DNA from 3 places in the Saccharopolyspora hattusasensis genome. Region 2 is predicted to be linked to each of the others. Evidence: riboswitches for the same ligand, from Rfam matches in the RefSeq annotation. Region 2 holds a riboswitch; each other region holds the start of a gene.
What was found. Region 2 has a riboswitch for S-adenosylmethionine ahead of thrC (threonine synthase). Riboswitches for the same ligand answer to the same signal wherever they lie in the genome.
Positions count from the first base shown of each region.

Region 1: linked by a shared signal. The riboswitch ahead of ACRXBZ_RS10990 (aminotransferase class V-fold PLP-dependent enzyme) and the one ahead of thrC (threonine synthase) in region 2 are both predicted to bind S-adenosylmethionine.
Region 3: linked by a shared signal. The riboswitch ahead of ACRXBZ_RS23655 (methionine ABC transporter ATP-binding protein) and the one ahead of thrC (threonine synthase) in region 2 are both predicted to bind S-adenosylmethionine.

Region 1 covers NZ_JBPCDC010000001.1:2,492,723-2,497,380, reverse strand. Annotated here, with positions in the region: gene ileS (isoleucine--tRNA ligase) at 1-1,888, shown strand, start outside; SAM riboswitch class IV at 2,301-2,416, shown strand; gene ACRXBZ_RS10990 (aminotransferase class V-fold PLP-dependent enzyme) at 2,456-3,793, shown strand; gene lspA (signal peptidase II) at 3,910-4,560, shown strand; gene ACRXBZ_RS10980 (RluA family pseudouridine synthase) at 4,602-4,658, shown strand, end outside.
Region 2 covers NZ_JBPCDC010000001.1:5,790,595-5,795,252, reverse strand. Annotated here, with positions in the region: gene ACRXBZ_RS27735 (sulfite exporter TauE/SafE family protein) at 1-253, opposite strand, end outside; gene rpsT (30S ribosomal protein S20) at 463-723, shown strand; gene holA (DNA polymerase III subunit delta) at 851-1,837, opposite strand; SAM riboswitch class I at 1,934-2,066, shown strand; gene thrC (threonine synthase) at 2,079-3,347, shown strand; gene ACRXBZ_RS27715 (DUF4158 domain-containing protein) at 3,863-4,369, shown strand; gene ACRXBZ_RS27710 (Imm1 family immunity protein) at 4,489-4,658, opposite strand, start outside.
Region 3 covers NZ_JBPCDC010000001.1:4,971,461-4,976,118, reverse strand. Annotated here, with positions in the region: gene ACRXBZ_RS23665 (MetQ/NlpA family ABC transporter substrate-binding protein) at 1-484, opposite strand, end outside; gene ACRXBZ_RS23660 (methionine ABC transporter permease) at 547-1,230, opposite strand; gene ACRXBZ_RS23655 (methionine ABC transporter ATP-binding protein) at 1,227-2,249, opposite strand; SAM riboswitch class I at 2,494-2,581, opposite strand; gene rsmA (16S rRNA (adenine(1518)-N(6)/adenine(1519)-N(6))-dimethyltransferase RsmA) at 2,758-3,627, opposite strand; gene ACRXBZ_RS23645 (resuscitation-promoting factor) at 3,750-4,658, opposite strand, start outside.

The sequences.
Region 1 (4,658 bases), 3.3 Mb from region 2:
GGTGTCGTCGTGGTTCGTGTCGGTCACCCAGTTCAAGGACCGGATGGTCGAGCTGAACCAGCAGATCAACTGGGCGCCGGAGCACATCCGCGATGGCCAGTTCGGAAAGTGGCTGGAGAACGCCCGCGACTGGAACATCTCCCGGAACCGCTACTGGGGTTCGCCGATCCCGGTGTGGGTCTCCGACGACCCGGCCTACCCGCGCACCGACGTCTACGGTTCGCTGGACGAGCTGGAACGCGACTTCGGGGTGCGCCCGGCCAACCTGCACCGCCCGGAGATCGACGAGCTGACCCGGCCGAACCCGGACGACCCGACCGGGAAGTCGACGATGCGCCGGGTGCCGGAGGTGCTGGACTGCTGGTTTGAGTCCGGCTCGATGCCGTTCGCCCAGGTGCACTACCCGTTCGAGAACTCGGAGTGGTTCGAGCACCACTACCCGGGCGACTTCATCGTCGAGTACAACGGCCAGACCCGCGGCTGGTTCTACACGCTGCACGTGTTGGCGACCGCGCTGTTCGACCGCCCGGCCTTCGCAAACGTGCTGGCGCACGGCATCGTGCTGGGCCACGACGGCCTGAAGATGTCGAAGTCCAAGCGCAACTACCCGGACGTCAACGAGGTCTTCGACCGCGACGGCTCGGACGCGATGCGCTGGTTCCTGATGTCCAGCCCGATCCTGCGCGGCGGCGACCTGGTGGTCACCGAGCGTGGCATCCGGGACGCGGTGCGGCAGGCGGTGCTGCCGCTGTGGAACTCCTGGTACTTCCTGGCGCTGTACGCCAACGCCGAAGGCATCTCGGGCGAGTTCGAAGTGGACAGCAAGCACGTGCTGGACCGCTACGTCCTGGCCAAGACCCACGAGCTGGTCGGCGATGTTCAGTCCGCATTGGACACCTTCGACCTCGCCGGTGCCTGCGCGGAGGTGCGCGACTTCCTCGAGGTGCTGACCAACTGGTACGTGCGGCGGTCCCGGGACCGCTTCTGGGCCGGTGACCGGGATGCCATCAACACGCTGCACACCGTGCTGGAGGTGACCTGCCGGGTGGTGGCGCCGCTGCTGCCGCTGACCGCCGAGGCGGTCTGGCGCGGGCTGACCGGCGGCCGCTCGGTGCACCTTGCGGACTGGCCCCTGGTCGACGAGTTGCCCGCGGACGCCGCGCTGGTGACCGCGATGGACGAGGTGCGACAGGTGTGCTCGGCCGCGTCGGCGCTGCGCAAGTCCAACAAGCTGCGGGTGCGTTTGCCGCTGGCCAAGCTCGTGGTCGCCACCCCGGACGCGGAGGCGCTGCGGCCGTTCGCGGACCTGATCCGCGACGAGGTCAACGTCAAGGAGCTCGAGCTGAGCACCGACGTCGCCGCGCACTGTCACTTCGAGATCGCGGTTAACGCGCGGGCCGCGGGTCCGCGGCTGGGCCGCGACGTGCAGAAGGTGATCAAGGCGGTGAAATCCGGCGAGTGGCAGCGCACCGGGGGCACCGGGGGCACCGGGGGCACCGTGGTCGCGGCGGGCATCGAGTTGCAGGACGGCGAGTTCGAGGAGCGCCTGGTCTCCACCGACCCCGGCGCGGCCTCGCCGCTGCCCGGCGGCAAGGGGCTGGTGGTGCTGGACACCGAGGTGACCCCGGAGCTGGCGGCCGAAGGTCTGGCCCGCGACGTGGTCCGGGTCGTCCAGCAGGCCCGCAAGGAGGCGGACTTCCAGGTGTCCGACCGGATCACGGTGGCGATCTCGGCGCCGGCCGAGGTTCTGGCGGCCGTCGAGTCGCACCGCGACTTCATCGCGGGCGAAACCCTGGCGAACGCCGTCGAATCCGGCGATGTGGCGGACGGCTTCACCGGTAGCGTCGGGGAGGGCACCGAGATCAAGGTCGCCGTCACCAGGGTCTGACCTGAGCTCAGCGCCTGTTGGTGAATGGTCTGGGTGGGTGGTCGCTTAGCGGAACCTGAGCGGTTCCCTGGACTGCGGGTGCCCCTCCTGACGTATGGTCCAATACGCGGCGGAGGGGCCGTCCTCGCCAGAAAACCTCTCAGAACCCGCCGATGGTCGTCTTGGCAAGGTGAATGCAAGCGGCTACGCCGCTTCCAAAGGCGCGGACGGCATTCGCCGACAGGCTCTGAGCTGCTGTTCCGGGTGGCACCGTCGAACTCGGTGCCACCCGGGCGTGCATCCGTACGTGCAGTTGTGGTGGCCGTGCCTGCGTCGGGATCGCCGCGCCGGCGCCGTGTGACGGAGACCGCTCCCACGGTTTGGGAATGGTGTTGCCCGCAGTGCGGGCGGTTTCCTAGAGTGCTGGAACGAAGGTCATGAGCGCCAGCGTCAAGCCCCGGCTTGCTGGCCGGCAACCCTCCAACCGCGGTGGGGTGCCCCGGGTGAAGACCTGGCCGGTCGTGCAGGGCGATCCGGCAAGCGCGGACCCCTCTGGGCGGGTCCGATGAGGCCCCCGAGGAGGCCGTCGTGTCGTCTGCCGTCATCGAAATCCCGGCGCAGTCCGATGTGGACTACCGGATTCCCGCCGTGGTCGGCGGTGCGCTGCAGGTCCCGCTGGTCAACGGCCAGCGCATCGGATACGCGAATCTCGATCACGCGGCCAGCGCGCCATGCCTGGAGACCGTGCAGTCGGCGGTGAACGAGCTGCTGCCCTGGTACGCGAGCGTGCACCGCGGCGCGGGGTTCGCCTCCCAGGTGTGCACCCGGGTCTACGAGGGAGCGCGCGACGAGCTGCGGAACTTTGTCGGCGCCCGCCACACCGACTCGGTGATCTTCATCCGCAATACCACCGACGCCCTGAACCTGCTGGGACGCGCGCTGCCGCGCGGCACGTCCGTCGTGGTCTTCGACACCGAGCACCACGCCGCGCTGCTGCCCTGGACCGGCCCGCGGGTGCGCCGCCTGCCCGCGCCGGAGACGCCGGCGGACGCCATCGCCGCACTCGATGCCGCGTTGGCCGGTTGTCCGGAGGGACCGCGGCTCGCGGTGATCACGGGTGCCTCCAACGTCACCGGGGAGCTGTGGCCCGTCGCGGAGCTGGCGCGGGTGGCTCGCCGTCGCGGGGCCCGCACGGTTCTCGACGCCGCGCAGCTCGCGCCGCACCGGCCGGTCCGGATCCGCGAGCTCGACATCGACTACGTGGCGATCTCGGGGCACAAGCTCTACGCGCCGTTCGGCGCGGGCGCGCTGATCGGCCGCGCGGACTGGCTCAACGCCGCCGAGCCGTACCTGGCGGGTGGCGGCGCGACCCGGTCGGTGCAGGAGCGGTCGGTCAGCTGGACGACCGGGCCGGAGCGGCACGAGGCGGGCTCGCCGAACACCGTCGGAGTGCACGCGTTGGCCAAGGCCTGCGCGACGCTGGCGGCGAACTGGACGGACGTCATCGAGCACGAGGAAGCGCTGCTGCACCGGCTGCGGGCCGGGCTGCGCGGTGTGTCGGGGCTGCGCGAGCTCCGCCTGTTCGACGCCGATCACGACCGGGTCGGCGTGGTGAGCTTCACGGTCGACGGCCGGGACCCGGGCCTGCTGGCCGCGGCGCTTTCCGCGGAGCACGGCATCGGCGTCCGCGACGGCTTGTTCTGCGCACACGTGGCCACCCGGCGGCTGCTCTCGCGGGCGGGCTCGGACACCGAGCGCGCGGTCCGCGTCAGCGTCGGGCTGGGCAGCACCGCGGAGCACGTCGACCGCCTCGTGAACGCGCTGCGGCGGCTGGTGGCCGAGGGCCCGGCCTGGCGCTACGAACAGGTCGACGGCCACTGGGTGCCCGCTGACGACCCGCGCCCCGCGCCCGCCTTCCTCGACTGACCAGGGCTGGAAAGGCCGTGAGTGAATTGCGGCGTCATAGCACCCGAAAGTACTCACGGGTCCTGTTATTGCGGGCAGTGGTCCTGCCGAACCGGGTGCGGGCGGGTTCAGGGACAATGGCGGTCGTGAGCACCGAGCAGTCCTCCCCGAGGGAGTCCTCAGCAGAGCAGGCGGGCACCGAGCCGACCGCCGCAGAACAGGCGTCCGAGACGCAGACCGGGGCGACGCAGCAGTCGCCCAAGCGCGGGTCTGGGAAGCTGCTCGGGTTGTTGGGCGGGGTCGCCGTGGTGTCCCTGGGCGTCGACATCCTCACCAAGGTCGCCGTCGTGGCGAACTTGGAGGGCAACCCGCCGGTCGAGCTGTTCGGCGGCCTGCTCTACCTCGACGTGCTGCGTAACCCCGGTGCCGCGTTCTCGCTGGCCACCGGCATGACGTGGCTGCTCGCGCTGCTTGCGATCGCCGTCGTCGGGGTGATCATCTGGCTGGCTCCGAAGCTGCGCTCGCCGGGTTGGGCGGTGGGCCTCGGCCTGGTGCTCGGCGGGGCCTGCGGCAACCTGGTCGACCGGATCTTCCGCGCCCCCGGCCCCCTGCAGGGGCACGTGGTGGACTTCCTTTCGGTCTTCGCCCCGGGTGGCGCGGTGTGGCCGGTGTTCAACGTCGCCGACTCGTGCATCGTCTGCGGCGGCATCCTGGTCGTGCTGATGTCGCTGCTGGGCCGCGACTACGACGGCACGGTGCACCGCAAGAAGAAGGCTTCGGAGTCGTGAGCGACCTCCGAACGCTGCCGGTTCCCGAGGGGCTGGACGGCATGCGGGTGGACGCGGGCCTCTCGAAGCTGCTGGGCCTGTCCCGCAGCGCCGTCGCC
Region 2 (4,658 bases):
AGTCGATCGGCGTCCGCTTCGCGTAGGTCCGGGCCGCGGCGGCCGTACCGGCGATCGACGCGACCTTGGTGGTCGCCAGCGAATAGATCACCTCGCCGCCGGGCAGGAGCAGCAGCATCGCGGGCAGCTGGATCAGGCCACCGCCACCGACGATCGCGTCGACCGCCCCGGCCAGGAACGCGCCGCCACAGAGGAACAGCAGTCCGGCGAGGGACAGATCGGCGAATCCGGGCCAGTTCAACGCATCGAGCACGAGGCTTGACCCTATGGTTCGGAAACGCCGGATCCGAGCCGATGTGATAGCCCTCGCCCGGCACCGCCCGCCCGAAATCTGCGCAGGTGGGCGCTGTTAAGATGGACGACCGTGCCGTGCGGCATTCCGCCGTGGAGGAAACCTGCCTGAGCGCAGCGCCGACAAAAGCGCGGCACGACCGGTTCGACAGACGAGGAAGAGGCGCCACAGTGGCCAACATCAAGTCCCAGATGAAGCGGATCAAGACCAACGAGCAGAACCGGCAGCGCAACAAGGCCGTGAAGTCCGCGGTCAAGACCGCCATCCGCAAGTTCCGCGAGGCCGCTGACGCCGGCGAGAAGGACAAGGCCATCGAGCTGCAGCAGGCCGCCAGCCGCGCGCTGGACAAGGCCGCCAGCAAGGGCGTCATCCACAAGAACCAGGCCGCGAACAAGAAGTCCGCGCTGGCGCAGCGCGCCAACCAGCTCTGAGCTGAGGCCTGAACTACGAAAGGCCCCTTCCCCGCGGGCAAAACCCGGGTAAGGGGCCTTTCGCGCGGAGAAGGGGCCTTTCGCGCGGAGAAGGGGCCTTTCGCGATTTCGGTGGAAACTGGTGCGATCACGAACGCTGGTTGCGGAGCTCCACGAGGCGCAGGACGGTGCGTTCCAAGGCGTAGGTGGCGTCGGCGGCCATGCCCTTGACCCCGGCGTTGACCTCCGCGACCGCCTGGAGCGCCTGCGCGAGGCTCGAAGCGTTCCAGCCCCGGGACTGCGCCAGCGCCTTCTTCACCTTCCACGCGGGCATGCCCAGCTCCCCTGCCAGCCGGAACGGATCGTTGCGACCGCCTGCGGCGGCGACGCGGCCGATGGTGCGGACCGAGTCCGCGAGTGCGTCGGCGATCAGCACGTGCGGGACGCCGAGCTGCACAGCCCACCGCAAGGCCTCCAGGGCGGCCGCCCGGTCACCCGTCACCGCCTTCTCCGCTACCGCGAACCCGGTCACCTCGGCTCGCCCGCGGTGGTAGCGGCGCACGGCCGTCTCGTCGACCTTGCCGCCGGTGTCGGCGACCAGCTGCGTCGCCGCGGCCGACAGCTCCCGCAGGTCGGAACCGACCGTTTCGATCAGCGAAGCCACCCCGGCGGCATCGGTCTTGCCGCCGGCCCGGCGCACCTCGTCGCGGACGAACGCCTCCCGCTCGGCGGGCTTGGTGATCTTGTTGCACTCGGTGACCCGCGCGCCTAGTTTGCGCAGCGCATTGGGTAGTTCCTTGGCGTGCTTGGAGCGGCCGCCGCCGCTGTGCACGACGACGAGCATGACCCCGTCCGCCGGCTGCTTGGCGTGCATCAGCAGCGCCTCGGCGATCTCCTTGCCCGCGTCCTGGGCGGACTCCACCGCCAGCACCCGGCCCTCCGCGAACAGCGATGGGCTGAGCAGTTCGGTCAGCTCCGGAGGAGTGAGTTCGCTCACCTTCACGCGGCGCAGTTCGGCTGCCGGATCGGCCGCGCGGGCGGCTCCGACAGCAGCCCAAAGCGCGCGTTCCACCAGCAGTTCTTCGTCGCCGAGAACCAACTGCAGCGGATCGGGGACCACGGCCGGTGCGCTCATGCACGCATCGTCGCACGCACCCGTGACGTTCCCGCCATCTGGATCGTGCTGGCCAGACCCCGGCGCGGTCCACTAGCGTTGCTGGCACAACCGAATAGCTCATCCAGAGGGGCAGAGGGAACGGCCCGATGAAGCCCCGGCAACCGTTCGTCAGCGAATCGCGCTTTCACCCGCGAGGTCTCTGACGAAAGCGGTGCCAATTCCGACCCGTCCGCGGGACAGATGAGGAGAGGACCTCGCGATGACTGCTGCCGCCCATGCCCAGACGACCCCGAAGAAGACCTTCGACCTGGGCAATGCCGTCGAACTGGTATCCAAGGAAGAGGGCCACCGGCAGCCGTTGGCCCCGGAGTTCGTCTCGCTGGAGGACTTCTCCCCGCTAGAGGTCGCCTACGACTTCGGCAAGATCCGCCGCGAGGACATCGAATCCGGCCCGCGCTCCATCTGGCGCTACAAGCAGCTCCTCCCGGTTCCCACCAACGTCGAAGAGCACCCGAACACCGAGCCGGGCTGTACCCGGCTGGTCCGGGCCGACAAGCTCGCGAAGGCGTTGGGCGTCAAGCGGATCTGGATCAAGGACGACACCGGCAACCCCACCCACTCCTTCAAGGACCGCGTCGTCGCGGTGGCGCTGGCCGCCGCCCGTGAGTTCGGCTTCAAGGTGTTGGCCTGCCCCTCCACTGGCAACCTCGCCAACGCGGTGGCCGCCGCGGCGGCCCGCGCCGGCTGGGACTCGGTGGTGCTGGTGCCCAAGACCCTGGAGCGCGCCAAGATCCTGATGAGCGCGGTCTACGACGGGTCGCTGCTGGCCGTCGACGGCAACTACGACGACGTCAACCGGCTGGCCACCGAGCTCGCCGCGGAGCACGAGGACTGGGCGTTCGTCAACGTCAACGTGCGCCCCTACTACTCCGAGGGGTCGAAGACGCTGGCCTTCGAGGTCGCCGAGCAGCTCGGCTGGCGCATCCCCGAGCAGATCGTTGTGCCGATCGCCTCCGGCTCGCAGCTGACCAAGGTCTACAAGGGGTTCAACGAGCTCGGCCAGGTCGGCCTGGTGGAGCCGAGCCCGGTGCGGATCTTCGGTGCGCAGGCAACCGGCTGCTCCCCGGTGTCGACGGCGTACAAGAACGACCACGACGTGGTCCAGCCAGTACGGCCGGACACCATCGTCCGTTCGCTGGCCATCGGCGCCCCCGCCGACGGCCCGTACGTGCTGGACATCGTGCGCAAGACCGGCGGCGCCATCGATGACGTCAGCGACGACGAGGTCCGCGAGGGCATCCGGTTGCTGGCACGCACCGAGGGAATCTTCGCCGAGACGGCCGGCGGGGTCACCGTGGCCACGGCGAAGAAGCTCATCGAGGCGGGCAAGATCGACCCGGACGCCGAGACCGTGCTGCTGATCACCGGTGACGGGCTGAAGACCCTGGACGCGGTGCAGGACCAGATCGGCCCGAAGGCCACCGTCGCCCCGAGCACCGACGCGGTCAACCAGGCGCTGGGGCTCTGAACCCCACCCGACTCGCCCGCGCGCAATGGGCCTCCCCTGGCGACATAGCGGGGACCCTGCGGGCCGGGCAGGATGGCGATATCTCCTTCCTGATCGGTGCGCAGCACTTTCGTGCCCGCGCGGGTCAGGTCGTCGACGACGAACGGACTCGGGTGACCGTAGGTGTTGCCGTCTCCCACACTGATCACAGCTAGTCGTGGACGCACCGATCGCAGGAAAAGCGGTGTGGTGTAACGGGATCCGTGGTGCGGCACCTTGAGCACGTCGGCTCGCAGATCCGCACCGGACGACATGAGCCGCCCCTGGCCGGGCAGTTCGACGTCACCGGTGAGCAAGACCCGCCCGGCCGGTGTGGTCGCGAGCAGCACGGTCGACGCGTCGTTGGCGTCGTCGGCCCTCTGCGCGCGGGCCAGCACCGAATCTGGGGGTCGCCGCAGTATCCGGGAAATTTTGAACGGATATGATCGACTAAGCTTCTGAACTGCGGATCTTCGGACTGTGGCGAGGGATGCGGGTTGGTCGCTCAGGTCTTCACCGACCAGGAACTTGAGGCCCTGCGCCGATTTCCCGGGATCGGACGTGAGGAGCTGTTCCGGTTCTTCACCCTGACTCCAGCCGACAACGCGTTCGTCGCACCCGGTCGCGGACGTGGCCCCACAGACCGCTTTGGACTCTCAGTCGCGCTGTGTACGTTGCCCTGGCTGGGTTTCGTGCCCGACGACGTCGCCACACCACCGGCGGCGGTAGCGCGGCTGGCCGAGCAGCTCCAGGTCAAGCCCGAGGCCATCCGCTCCTACGGGCGTCGCGCCCCAACACGCACCGGCCATCTCCGGTTGGTCACCCAGTACCTCGGGTGGCGGCCGGCGGATGATCTGGAGTTGAAGGAGCTGGACGAGTTCCTGCTCGCCAGGGCCATGGAACATGACTCGCCGACCCGGCAGGACCCGCCATGCGTCAAGTCCGCCTTACTGGGCGGCGTAGTGCTGGGCCGTTGCCCGATCACCGAACCGCACCTCTTGTGACCGCGTCGTGTGGACGAGCTTGACTGCCACCACGACCTCCCCGTCCGACTCGAAGTTCACCCGCACCCAGACGCTCGCACATCCGTTCGATCGATGCCGGCGGCATGCCGCCGACGGGATCACTGGCGGGCGCAGTCGTGTGCGGGTTGCCAGGTCAGCGTGGCCGGACGCTTGGCGGTCCGCAGGAACGCGATCAACGCCTCCGCGATCGCGTCGATGGTGACTTCGCAGTGCGGGGGGAATTCGTCGGTTTCGTACAACACGGGCCGCTCGGGACCGTCTCCGTGGC
Region 3 (4,658 bases), 820 kb from region 2:
CTTCCGGCTTGAGCTTGAGCAGGCCGCCCTGTTCCAGCAGCTTCAGCCCGCGGAACTGGTTGGCCGGGTCGTTGGACAGCGTGACCGTCGCGCCGTTCGGGATCTCCTGCAGCGACTTGAACTGCTTGGAATACACCGCCAGCGGCTCCAGGTGCACCGCCTGAATCCAGACGAAGGAGCCACCGCGCTGCTTGGTGTACTCCTCCAGGTACGGCTGGTGCTGGAAGTAGTTCGCGTCCAGCTCACCATGCGCGACGGCTTCGTTCGGCCGGTTGTAGTCGTCGAACTTCGTGATCTCGATGCCGATCCCGGCCTGCTGCGCCAAGTTGTCCTTGACGTACTGCAGGATCTCGCCGTGCGGGGTCGGGCTGACCGCGATCCGCAGCGGGGCGTTCGGGTCCTCGGCAGCCGAACTGCCGCCGCTCCCGCACGCGGCCAGCGCCAGGCCGGCCGCGGCCACCAGGGCAGCAAAACGCAAACGCATCAGGGTTTGTCCTTTCTGGACAGAGTGGAAAGGTCCCCGGGCAAGGGGTGGTTTCAGGGGTGTCAGCTGGTCGCGGTTCGCCGCCGGTCGACCAGCTTCGCGGTGCGGTCGGTGATCAGCTGCATCGCGAAGGCCAGCACGCCGAGCACGACCACGGATCCCCACAGGATCCGGTCGTCGTAGCCCTGGTAGCCGTCCTGGATCGCGGTCGTGCCCAGCCCGCCGCCGCCGATCGCGCCGGCCATCGCGGCGTAGCCGATCAGCGCCACGGCGGTGACGCCGACCGCGCCGACCAGCGCGGCCCGCGCCTCGCCGAGCAGCACCGTCCACACGATCCGCAGCCGGCTCGATCCAGTCGTGATCGCGGCCTCGACCACGGTGAAGCTGACCTCCCGCAACGCGTTCTGCGTCAACCGCGCGAAGAACGGGACGGCGCCGATGGTCAGCGGCACGATCACCGCGGTGCTGCCGATCGACGTGCCGATTAGCAGCCGGGTGAACGACGCCAGGACCACCAGCAGCACGACGAACGGAACGGACCGCACCACGTCGACGACCGCGCCGAGCACCCGGTACAGCGCGGGTTTCGGGCTCAGGCCGACCGGCGAGGTCAGATGCAGCAGCACACCGAGCGGCAGGCCTCCCAGCACCGCCAGCAGGGTCGACACCAACACCATGTAGAGCGTGTCGATCGTCGCTTCACCAAGTATTCCAAGGACCTCCGACCAGGGGGTCACATCACTCACGCAGCAGCTCCGTCAACGCAAACCGGGGCACGTCGCACATGCGCGTCCCGCTCGACCATCCACTTCAGGGCCGCCTCGGCGCGCTCGCCGCTCAGGCCGACCTTGAACTTCGCTACCGGCGTGTCCCCCAGCCGGGTCAGCCCGCCGCCCAGGATCGCGAGGTCGACCCCGAACTGGCTGGCGGCCTCCGGCAGCAGCGCGCCGACCGCGGCGAAGCCGACCAGCACAACCTCGGCGACGACGTCGTGCCGACGGCCGCCGGCCGGCCGGAACGACTCGGCCTGGTCGGTGTCCGGCAGCAGCGTGGCGCCCACCCGGCTGCCGGGCTCGGCGACCAGGTCGATGACCTTGCCGTGCTCGACGACCCGGCCGTTCTCCAGCACCGCGACGTCGTCGGCGATCTTGCGCACCACGGCCATGTCGTGGGTGACCACCAGCACGGTGACACCCAGTTCAGCGCGGGCGCGGTCCAGCACGGTGAGCACCGAGTCGGTGGTGCCCGGGTCGAGCGCCGAGGTCGGCTCGTCGGCCAGCAGCACCGAAGGCTTGGCGGCCAGCGCACGCGCCACCGCGATCCGCTGGCGCTGCCCGCCGGAGAGCTGGTCGGGGTAGACCGAGGCCTTGTCGGTCAGGCCCACGAGATCCAGCAGCTCGCCGACGCGGGTGCGCCGCTGCGGGCCGCTGATACCGGCCGCTTCCAGCGGCAACGCGACGTTGCCCGCGGCAGTGCGCTGCCGCAGCAGCGAATCTCCTTGCGGCACAACGCCGATCTGCCGGCGCGCGGCGCGAAGGGACTTGCCGCCGAGGGAAACCAGGTCGGTGCCGTCGACGCGGATGGCGCCGCTGTCCGGCTTCTCCAGCAGCGCGATGCACCGGGCCAGGGTGGACTTGCCGGCCCCGCTCGGACCGACCACACCGCACACCGCGCCGGCCGAAACCTCCATCGTCACGCCGTCGAGGGCGCGGACGGTTCCGTTGTTGTACTGGAAAGACTTGGTCAGGTTCTCGACTGTGATCACGATCGGCTCCACATCAGCTCGCGACGGCCGCGCACGCGAAAGGGCGACAGGCCAAGGAACTTCGGAAAGGGAGGAAGGGCTGGGTCACATCTCGCGACGACAGGCGGTGGTGGTGCGGCGCCCGTGGTCGATGACGCGACGCTGCGTCAGCAGCCTCCGGATGTGGTTTCGCCGGGGTCGGACCGGCTGGGTCCGGGTCTGACCCGCAAGCGGGCTGGCCGGCAGCGCTTTGGATTCCACAACAACTCCATCGGTCCTGGCGTTAGCACCTGCCCACCGGGTGGTTGCTGCGGCTTCGCGGAGCCAGGTCTCTCGGCCGCTCGGGATGGATTTCCCGAATAGTAGACCCCACTGGCGGATTCCAGCGCAAGTTGATAGTCGTCACTTTCCGAAATCGTTTGCCAAATCACACACCCGGACGAGAGGGAATTTTCCCGGCACACCAGGTGTTATCGGTGACTCCGCGTAGCGGGCCGATCTCGGGATGGCAAGCGTCCGGACGGGTGGTTCAGCGACCGCTCTCGGTAGCCGCGGCCGCTGCGATGCGCGCGAAATCGCCGATCTCCAACTGCTCGCCGCGGACGGCCGGATCCACCCCAGCGGCGCGGAGAACCTCCTCCGCCCGGGCCGCGGACCCGGCCCAGCCGGACAGCGCGGCGCGCAACGTCTTGCGCCGCTGGGCGAACGCCGCGTCCACCACGCGGAAGACGTCCTGGCGCGGCTCGGTCGACGGCGGCTCGATGCGCCGGAACGACACCAAGCCGGAGTCCACATTGGGCACCGGCCAGAAGACCTTGCGCGGCACCGGACCCGCGCGGCGCACGTCGGCGAACCACGCGGCCTTGGCGCTCGGCACGCCGTAGACGCGGCTGCCCGGCTTGGCGGCCATCCGGTCGGCGACCTCGGACTGCACCATGACCAGGCCGTGCGCCAGGCTCGGCAACTCGGCCAGCAGGTGCAGCACCACCGGCACGGCGACGTTGTACGGCAGGTTCGCGACGAGCGCGGTCGGCGGCGCCGGGAAGTCGTCGGCGCGGACCCGCAGTGCGTCGCCCTCGATCACGGTGAGGCGATCGGCCAGCGCCGGGGCGAACTCGGCGGCGGTGCGCGGCAGCCGCGCCGCGAGCACCGGATCGATCTCGACCGCCGTCACGGCGCCCGCAGCGGGCAGCAGCGCGAGCGTCAGCGAGCCCAGGCCGGGGCCGACCTCCAGCACGACGTCGTCGGCGGAGACCGACGCGCCGGCCACGATCCGGCGCACGGTGTTCGGGTCGTGCACGAAGTTCTGGCCGAGCTTCTTCGTCGGTCGGATGTCGAGTTCCCCGGCCAGCCGGCGCACGTCGGCCGGGCCGAGCAGCGTCGCCTGCTGGTCGTCCACACCGAAAAACTACCCGCGCCCCAACTCACCACCCCGACCAGGTGACGAGGGAGGGGCACCCGTGGCGTCCACGGGTGCCCCTCACCTGACGAAATGGGCCTGGAAATCCCGGCTAGGTCAGCTCACAGGCCGAGCTTCGAGGAGCAACCCGGCCAGGCGCCGTAGCCGCCGCCCCGGGCCGCGCGGACCTTCTCCGCCACCGCGATCTGCTGCTCGCGGCTGGCCTGGTGCGGGTACGGCGCGTACTGGTCGCCGCCGTAGGCGTCCCAGGTCGACTTGTTGAACTGCAGGCCGCCGTAGTAGCCGTTGCCGGTGTTGGCCGCCCAGTTCCCGGTGGCCTCGCACTGCGCCAGCTTGTCCCAGACCCCGTAGGTCGGGGGCTGCTTGCCGCCGACCCGCACGACCTTGGGCTGGGCTTCCTTGGTGATCTTCTCGCCGACGGCTTCCCGCCCGGTCTCCTCGCCGTTGCGGGTGGTGACCCGGGTGAACACGATCTTCTCGCCGGGCGTGCCGGGGAACTCGACCCGCTCCTCGCCCTTGAACATCGTGTTGTCGACGACCTCCTGCACCGGGGGCGGGACCGGCACGGTCATGTTGATCACCGTGCTGCCCGTGCGGTCGATGCGCACCTCGGCACCGCTGACGAGCCGCTGGTCGCCGCCGGGGGTGATCGCGTCCTCGGGGCCGAGTTCGAGCTGCTGCTCCCGGACCAGCTCGTCGATGTCGACGGCAGTGGTGGTCAGCTGCCGCGGCTCGTTCGCCCCGTCGATGATGGTGATGTTCTTGCTGGTCTTGACGACCAGGTCCATACCCTGCTCGGGCACGGCCATGGTGCGGTCGGCGGAGACCCACGCGCCATCGGCCTGAACGCCTAGCTGGTGCAGCGCCTGGTCCACCGTGACCGAGCGGACCCATTCCTCGCGCTGCTCGCCATCGACGGTCAGCTTCAGCAGCCGTCCGCGGTCGAGGGTGATGGTGTCGCCGTGGCTGACCTTGGCCTGCGGGGAGGGGCTGAGCGCGTCGTGCTGGCC